3 regions of the Pseudosulfitobacter sp. DSM 107133 genome follow, and region 2 is predicted to be linked to each of the others. Evidence: riboswitches for the same ligand, from Rfam matches in the RefSeq annotation. Region 2 holds a riboswitch; each other region holds the start of a gene.
What was found. A riboswitch is a leader RNA that binds a small molecule or an ion and turns the genes downstream of it on or off. The one in region 2 is predicted to bind cobalamin.
Positions count from the first base shown of each region.

Region 1 (2,260 bases), on a different replicon from region 2:
AAACCGGCGCCTGAAGGGGAAGGGTTTTCGCGGTGTATTGCAGAACGATACATATATATCGTACCACAACCATAAGAGCGATTCTCCACGCACGTCAACAAGAGGTATTTGATGCCCGGCATTCTCAGATCGGATTCACCCAAAGCGACCAATTTTCATGCAGACGAAGACCGGCTGTTTGTCCGCTCTGCGGCGCGCGCCATGCAGGTGCTGGGCGCATTTCACCGCGCCGACGGTCCCCTTAGCTTGTCGCACATCGCCCAGCGCGCCGGCATCGACCGGTCGGCGGCGCAACGTCTGGTGCATACGCTGGTCAAATTGGGCTATATCCGGCGCAGCGCCGATGATCGGGGCTATTTGCCCGGGTTGCGCCTGCTGGACCACACGCTGGATGTACTGCGCATGGACCCCGTTGTGCAAAAGGCCACGCCGGTGCTGCTGGAACTGCGCAAAACCATTCCCGAACGTGTCGATCTAAGCCTGTTTGACGAAACCCGCCTGATCTATGCCCTGCGGATACAAAGCAAGCGCGAGACCTTTTTCGCCACCCTGGTCGGGCACAGCATTCCGACATTTTGCACCGCCGGCGGGCGCGCTGTATTGTCGGCGCTGCCCGACGACGCGGCACGCGACATTATCCTGCGCACACCATTGCAGCCCTACACGTCGAAAACCCGGACCGAACCGGATGAAATCATCGACAGTATCAGCACGGCCCGCCGCAATGGTTACGCGATGGTCACCGAGGAATATGTGCTGGGCGAGGTTGCGATCGGGGTCGCCATTACCGGGCGTGATGGCAGGCCGCTTGGCGCGATCCATGTTGCCGCATCGCTGGCGGAATGGACACCCGAGGAATTTGTGCGCCAATCCGCACCCGTCGCAATCGAGGCCGCCCGCGCCATTGTGGGCAGCTTGTAGTACACTCAAGGGTTGAGAATACTGTCGTTTTATTTCAGCGGTTTAGTAAGAATTTTGGAAACTATGGCGCGACACCTGCATTCCCTTGCTTGACAGCCACAGGTAAATCACGAATGCATGGCGCACGTTGGTTCCTGTTTTTACAGGCGAAGAGGGAATGCGATACGCCCACGGCCCGAAAGGGGCGCAGGCAAAGCGCTGCCGCCCCCGCGACCGTGACCGGATAGATCTGCTGACCACTGGCCTGATAGCTGGGAAGGTGGTGGATCGCTGGGCCAAGCGCCCAAAATCCGCAAGCCGGGAGACCTGCCAGCGTAGTTTGTAACGGGCGAACGGGGTGTTTCGCGACCGGCGATGGACGCTGTTCGCATGTCGTTCCCTGCTGGCCTTCCCCTGTTTCGCCATTGAAATACGAGGGAAGACATGACGCGCGCAAAAGACCCGGTTACCGTCACCATATGCACGACCTGCAAGGCAGGACAGATCGACACCGGTGAAGGGCTGCGCCCCGGCCAGCGTCTGTTCGATGCATTGTCTGACACGCTGCCCGACGGCGTGCGCCTGCGGGGTGCCGAATGTCTTTCGGCCTGTTCGCGCGGCTGTTCGCTGATCCTGTCAGGTGGCGCCGACCGCTGGACCTATGTCTACGGCGATCTTGACCCCGACACCCACCTTCCGGACATCCGCGACGGGATCGTGGCCTATGCCGCCACCGCCGACGGCATCGTGCCCTGGCGCGAACGCCCGCAGGTGTTCCGCAAACAATCCATTGCCCGCATTCCCCCACAGGAGCAGCCGCTATGAGCGACCTTACCAAAATCCCCGTCACCATTGTCACCGGCTTTCTGGGCGCGGGCAAAACCACACTGATCCGCCACCTGATGCAGAACCACGGCGGCAAACGTCTGGCGGTGCTGGTCAACGAATTTGGCACGGCGGGTGTGGATGGCGACATTCTGAAAACCTGCGCTGACGAGAATTGCCCCGCTGAAAACATTGTCGAGCTGGCCAACGGCTGCATCTGCTGCACGGTTGCCGACGACTTTATTCCCACCATCGAGGCGCTGATGGCCCTGCCCCGGACGCCCGATCACATCCTGATCGAAACCTCGGGGCTGGCATTGCCGAAACCGCTGTTGAAAGCCTTTGAATGGCCCGCAATCCGGTCGCGGATCACTGTGGACGGCGTGATTGCGCTGGCCGACGCCGAGGCTGTCGCCAAGGGACAGTTCGCCCCCGATCTGGATGCGGTACAGGCCCAACGCGAGGCCGACCAAAGCCTGGACCACGAGACGCCGTTGTCCGAAGTCTTTGAGGACCAGATCGCCTGCGCCGACAT
Region 1 is NZ_CP085154.1:3,428,116-3,430,375, forward strand. It holds gene DSM107133_RS17065 (IclR family transcriptional regulator) at 112-921, shown strand; cobalamin riboswitch at 1,033-1,250, shown strand; gene DSM107133_RS17070 (DUF1636 domain-containing protein) at 1,345-1,725, shown strand; gene cobW (cobalamin biosynthesis protein CobW) at 1,722-2,260, shown strand, end outside.
Region 1: it holds a riboswitch for cobalamin, as region 2 does, so the genes downstream of both, DSM107133_RS17070 (DUF1636 domain-containing protein) here and DSM107133_RS23155 (energy-coupling factor ABC transporter permease) in region 2, are expected to answer to the same signal.

Region 2 (2,260 bases):
TTGCACGCGCGGTACGTGACCAAAAGGCGTTCTCCGACGCCGTCGCGATCGCTGATGAACTGACGGACGATGCCGACACCCTGATCATCGTGACGGCTGATCATGAACATGCGCTGGCCTTCAATGGTTATTGCGGGCGTGGGTCGGACATCCTTGGCCTGTGCATGGGCATCGACGGCGAAGGCGTGGCGCATACCGGGGAGCCCGAATTGGGAGCCGACAATAAGCCGTTCACCGTCGCAGGCTACCTGAACGGTGCGGGATCGGTTCTGACGGAACAAGCGGATGGTTCTTTCTTTGGTACGCGACCGGTGCTCACCGAAGAGGCCGCGACAGACCTGGACTATTTGCAGCAGGCGGTGGTTCCCAAGTCCTCCGAAACCCATTCGGGTGAGGATGTCGCCGCCTATGCCAAAGGCCCGTGGGCACACCTTGTCGATGGCACAATTGAACAGAACATGATTTTTCACATCATGAACTATGCCGCGACGGCCGAATAATCTGATTTGGTCTGATCACGACATCCCCAAGAGTTCCGCTCTTGGGGATGTTTTGCTTTTTCGGATGGAGACCAGGGAGATCCGTCCTGGGCTTAGTTTTTCTCGGAAAGTTGAAGAGATGAGTTGATGTAACTAGCTGTTTGATGGAGTAGTTTTGTGTTATCTCGCATCATACTTGGGCAAAATTTGGTTGCCACAGCGACTACACACCAACTGCATTCTACAAACCATCTTGACTCGGGCAGGCCGAGGATATCAGGTGCTCGGACTTGGTCCCAAAGCCGATTTGCGGCGGCGGGGTAAATGGGAACGCGGTAGGGACATCAAGTCCTGTCCTGATCCGAGACTGCCCACGCAACTGTGAGCGTTAGCTGCATTCCGAATACCACTGGAGAGATCCGGGAAGGTGAAATTGCAGCGATGAAGCGCGAGTCAGGAAACCTGCCAAGTACACTGTAACGCCTCTATGGAGGCATCTTGCACGATGGGTGCAGAAGGAACGAAATTATGCATATCGAACCTGGCGTCGTGGACGGCGCAAAAATTGTACTGGGGACTGCGACCGGTGTTGCTTCGGTTGGGATCGTCGCCAAGCTCGCTGTTGATCACGTGAAGCAGAACGGCAACATCTTAGCTTTGGCCGGACGCTCCGCTGCGGCAAGCGCGATGGTGCTAGGATTCTTTGAATTTCTGCCGCATCCACCTGTTGGCGTGTCAGAAGTACATTTGATACTTGGAACCACACTTTTCCTGATCCTCGGCACAGTTCCAACAGCTATTGGTCTGATCTTTGGTCTTGTAGCGCAAAGCTTCCTGTTTTCACCTTCCGACATTCCGCAATTGGGAATGAACCTGACCACGCTTATTCTGCCAGTTTTGGCAATGACCGCATTGGCACGAAGGATTATCCCGGCCGACACGCCGTACACCGAGGTTTCCTACACTCAAGCAGCAAAGCTATCTGCGGTGTTCCAAGGTGGCATTGTGGCGTGGGTGGCCTTCTGGGTTTTCTACGGACAGGGCTTTACCGCGGAGACCTTGGCAAACGCGGGAGCATTCGCGTCGGTCTACATCATCGTTGTTTTGCTTGAACCCATCATTGACCTTGGTGCTCTGGCTTTGGCAAAGACATTCCGGAGGTTCGAGAAAACAGGCCTTCCGCACGCCCGGCTCTATCAACCCGCCTAAGGTAAAAGCAGCCATGTACGACCGACCATTGTCGTTTTACACACCGTTTTGGATTGCGAGCAATTGGCGCGACTATGCGCCGATTGCATCGTGGTCGGTCAGACACTCTGAGTGATCGCGCAAGACCTCGAGAACCTTACAATCCGCGGTATTGCCTCCACTGCATTCGTGGATCATGCGCTTCAGTTCGGTCTGCAGCGCTTTCAAGCGATCCATCCGCAATTCGACCTGTTTGAGTTGTCGACGAGCGATGGAGTCGGCCTCGTGGCAAGATCGATCCGGATTGTCGCTAAGATCAAGTAGCTCGCGGATCGCCTCCAGCGGAAATCCCAACTGGCGCGCGTGTCGAATAAATGACAAGCGGTCGACTTCGGCGTCACCGTAACGCCGTTGCCCCCCTTCTGTGCGACCCGGTTCGGGCATCAACCCGATCTGTTCGTAATACCGGATGGTCTGAACTTTTGTTCCGGTCTTCTTTCCCAAACTTCCAATTGTAAGCATGTGACCTCCATATCTATAGTGTTGGTAGCTATAGCTATTGGCATGCACAAGCCACTGGTCTGTTCACGGGT
Region 2 is NZ_CP085159.1:102,492-104,751, forward strand. It holds gene DSM107133_RS23150 (alkaline phosphatase) at 1-500, shown strand, start outside; cobalamin riboswitch at 754-964, shown strand; gene DSM107133_RS23155 (energy-coupling factor ABC transporter permease) at 1,008-1,688, shown strand; gene DSM107133_RS23160 (helix-turn-helix domain-containing protein) at 1,761-2,189, opposite strand.

Region 3 (2,260 bases), on a different replicon from region 2:
ACCAAAGCGGTCAGGCCGCCGACACACACGCTCCCCGCGTCCGTATCCGGGTGATCCCTTTGGCAGGTCTCCTGACTTGCGGGTCGATGCGGGGCCGTGCCTTCCCGAGGTTCGATGACCCAGTGGCATATGACGGCCGCGCTCACCGCTAACAGTTGCGGGGGCAGTCACGGATTTGGGGAAATTGCCCCGCACCGCGTTCCCTTAAACGACGAGTCACCCCGTCGAACCAAAGTATGCGTGGCTTATCGCCTGTGCCGTCACCGATCAAGTCGCGAATGCGACCCGCCATTGGGGCCAAGCGTCAAAGTGGTCTTGCAGGCAACAGGGGGGGGCGGTATCGGTTGGGTCTTGCCCGAGCAGCACCGATTGAAGGACGCACCCCATGACCGACACCGCCACCAACCTTGAAAGCTATCGTGTAACCGCCGACGAACTGCGCCAGTTCATCGAACGTATCGAACGTCTGGATGCCGAGAAAAAAGACATCGCCGAGCAGCAAAAAGAGGTGATGGCCGAAGCCAAGGGGCGCGGCTATGACACCAAGGTGATCCGCAAGGTGATCGCGCTGCGCAAACGCGAGCCCGACGACATCGCCGAAGAAGAGGCGGTTCTGGAAATGTACAAAGAAGCGCTTGGCATGAGCTGACGCAGAGGCGGGGCGCGCGCTGGTGCCCCGCCGACTTCGAGGGCGGCTGTTCATCCACCGTTTCCCGCACGGGCCCGATCCCCCCTTTCGCCCTTGTCCCCCATTTGCCTTGCGTGCATCCTGGCTCCGTCTGGTGCCCGCTCGTCGGGAGAATCGGGAATCCGGTGAAACTCCGGGACGTGCCCAACGCTGTAACGGTGATGGCCACGCGCAGATGCCACTGGAGCGATCCGGGAAGGCGCGCGGGCCAGGTGACCCCAAGTCAGAAGACCGGCCAGACAGCACAGCGTGCCCCGCGTGGACGGCAGGGGCGCCGCATAAACGTGTTGTTGGGGATCAAACAATGACGAAATCAACCGCTCTGGCGCAGGCTGCGGCCTTTTCCACTGCCGAACGCGATGCCGTTTACAAGGCCATCTATACCCGCCGCGACGTGCGCGACCAGTTCCTGTCCGATCCGGTGGCCGATGACCTGCTGCGCAGGCTGCTGGACGCGGCCCATCACGCCCCTTCTGTCGGATTCATGCAGCCGTGGAATTTCATCGTGATCCGCGAACAGGACGCCCGCGAACAGGTCTGGCGCGCCTTTCAGCAGGCCAATGACGAGGCCGCCGAAATGTTCGAGGGTGCGCGCCGGTCGACCTACCGGTCCCTCAAGCTGGAGGGCATCCGCAAGGCACCGGTCAACATCTGCGTGACCTGCGACCGCACGCGCGGTGGCGAAGTGGTGCTGGGGCGTACGCATAACCCCAGCATGGACCTCTACAGTACCGTCTGTGCGATCCAGAACCTTTGGCTTGCCGCCCGCGCCGAAGGGATCGGCATGGGCTGGGTCAGCATCTTTCGGGATGCGGACCTGAGGCGTATTCTGGAAATCCCGGACCGGATCGAGATTGTCGGTTATCTGTGTCTCGGCCATGTCGACCAGTTGTATGAAAACCCCGAGCTTGAAGTCAAAGGCTGGAACCGCCGCATGGACCTGGACGCGCTGATCTTTGACGGCAAATGGCAGGGCGATCCCTAGGGGCCAGGCCCTAGGTCACCGACTCATAAGTTCGCAACCAGATCCTGATTGACGCGAGTTGTATGGATGCGAGGAAATTATCATCGCGTTTGTCATATCTTGTTGCTACCGCGCGGAAGTTTTTGAGTTTGTTGAAGAAACGCTCCACTGCGTTGCGTGCTTTGTAACGCTCGCGATCATGCGCGATGACAGGATTGCGTTGCGGCATCGAAGGGATCACGGCTTGCGCCTTCTGTTTGGCGATCAAATCACGGATCGCGTTGCTGTCATAGGCGCGATCCGCCAGCACGCTGCAGCCTTCTTTCAGTCGATCCAGCATCTGCTCTGCCGCGTGTCCATCATAGGCCTGCCCAGCCGTCAGCATGAGCCGGATCGGGCGGCCAAGCGCGTCCACCAAAGCGTGGATTTTCGTTGTCAGCCCGCCCCTTGAGCGACCCAGGCAATCGGATCGCCCCCTTTTTTAGGGCCATTTGCGCCCTGTTGGTGTACCCGGATGGAGGAGCTGTCAATCATTTGCACCTCACCCTCATATGCCTCTGATATTGCTTCAAGAATACGCGCCCAGTGGCCCGCACGCCGCCAGCGGT
Region 3 is NZ_CP085154.1:2,528,753-2,531,012, reverse strand. It holds cobalamin riboswitch at 44-249, opposite strand; gene DSM107133_RS12395 (DUF2312 domain-containing protein) at 386-649, shown strand; cobalamin riboswitch at 764-943, shown strand; gene bluB (5,6-dimethylbenzimidazole synthase) at 993-1,673, shown strand; partial or broken gene DSM107133_RS12385 (IS5 family transposase) at 1,684-2,260, opposite strand, start outside.
Region 3: it holds a riboswitch for cobalamin, as region 2 does, so the genes downstream of both, bluB (5,6-dimethylbenzimidazole synthase) here and DSM107133_RS23155 (energy-coupling factor ABC transporter permease) in region 2, are expected to answer to the same signal.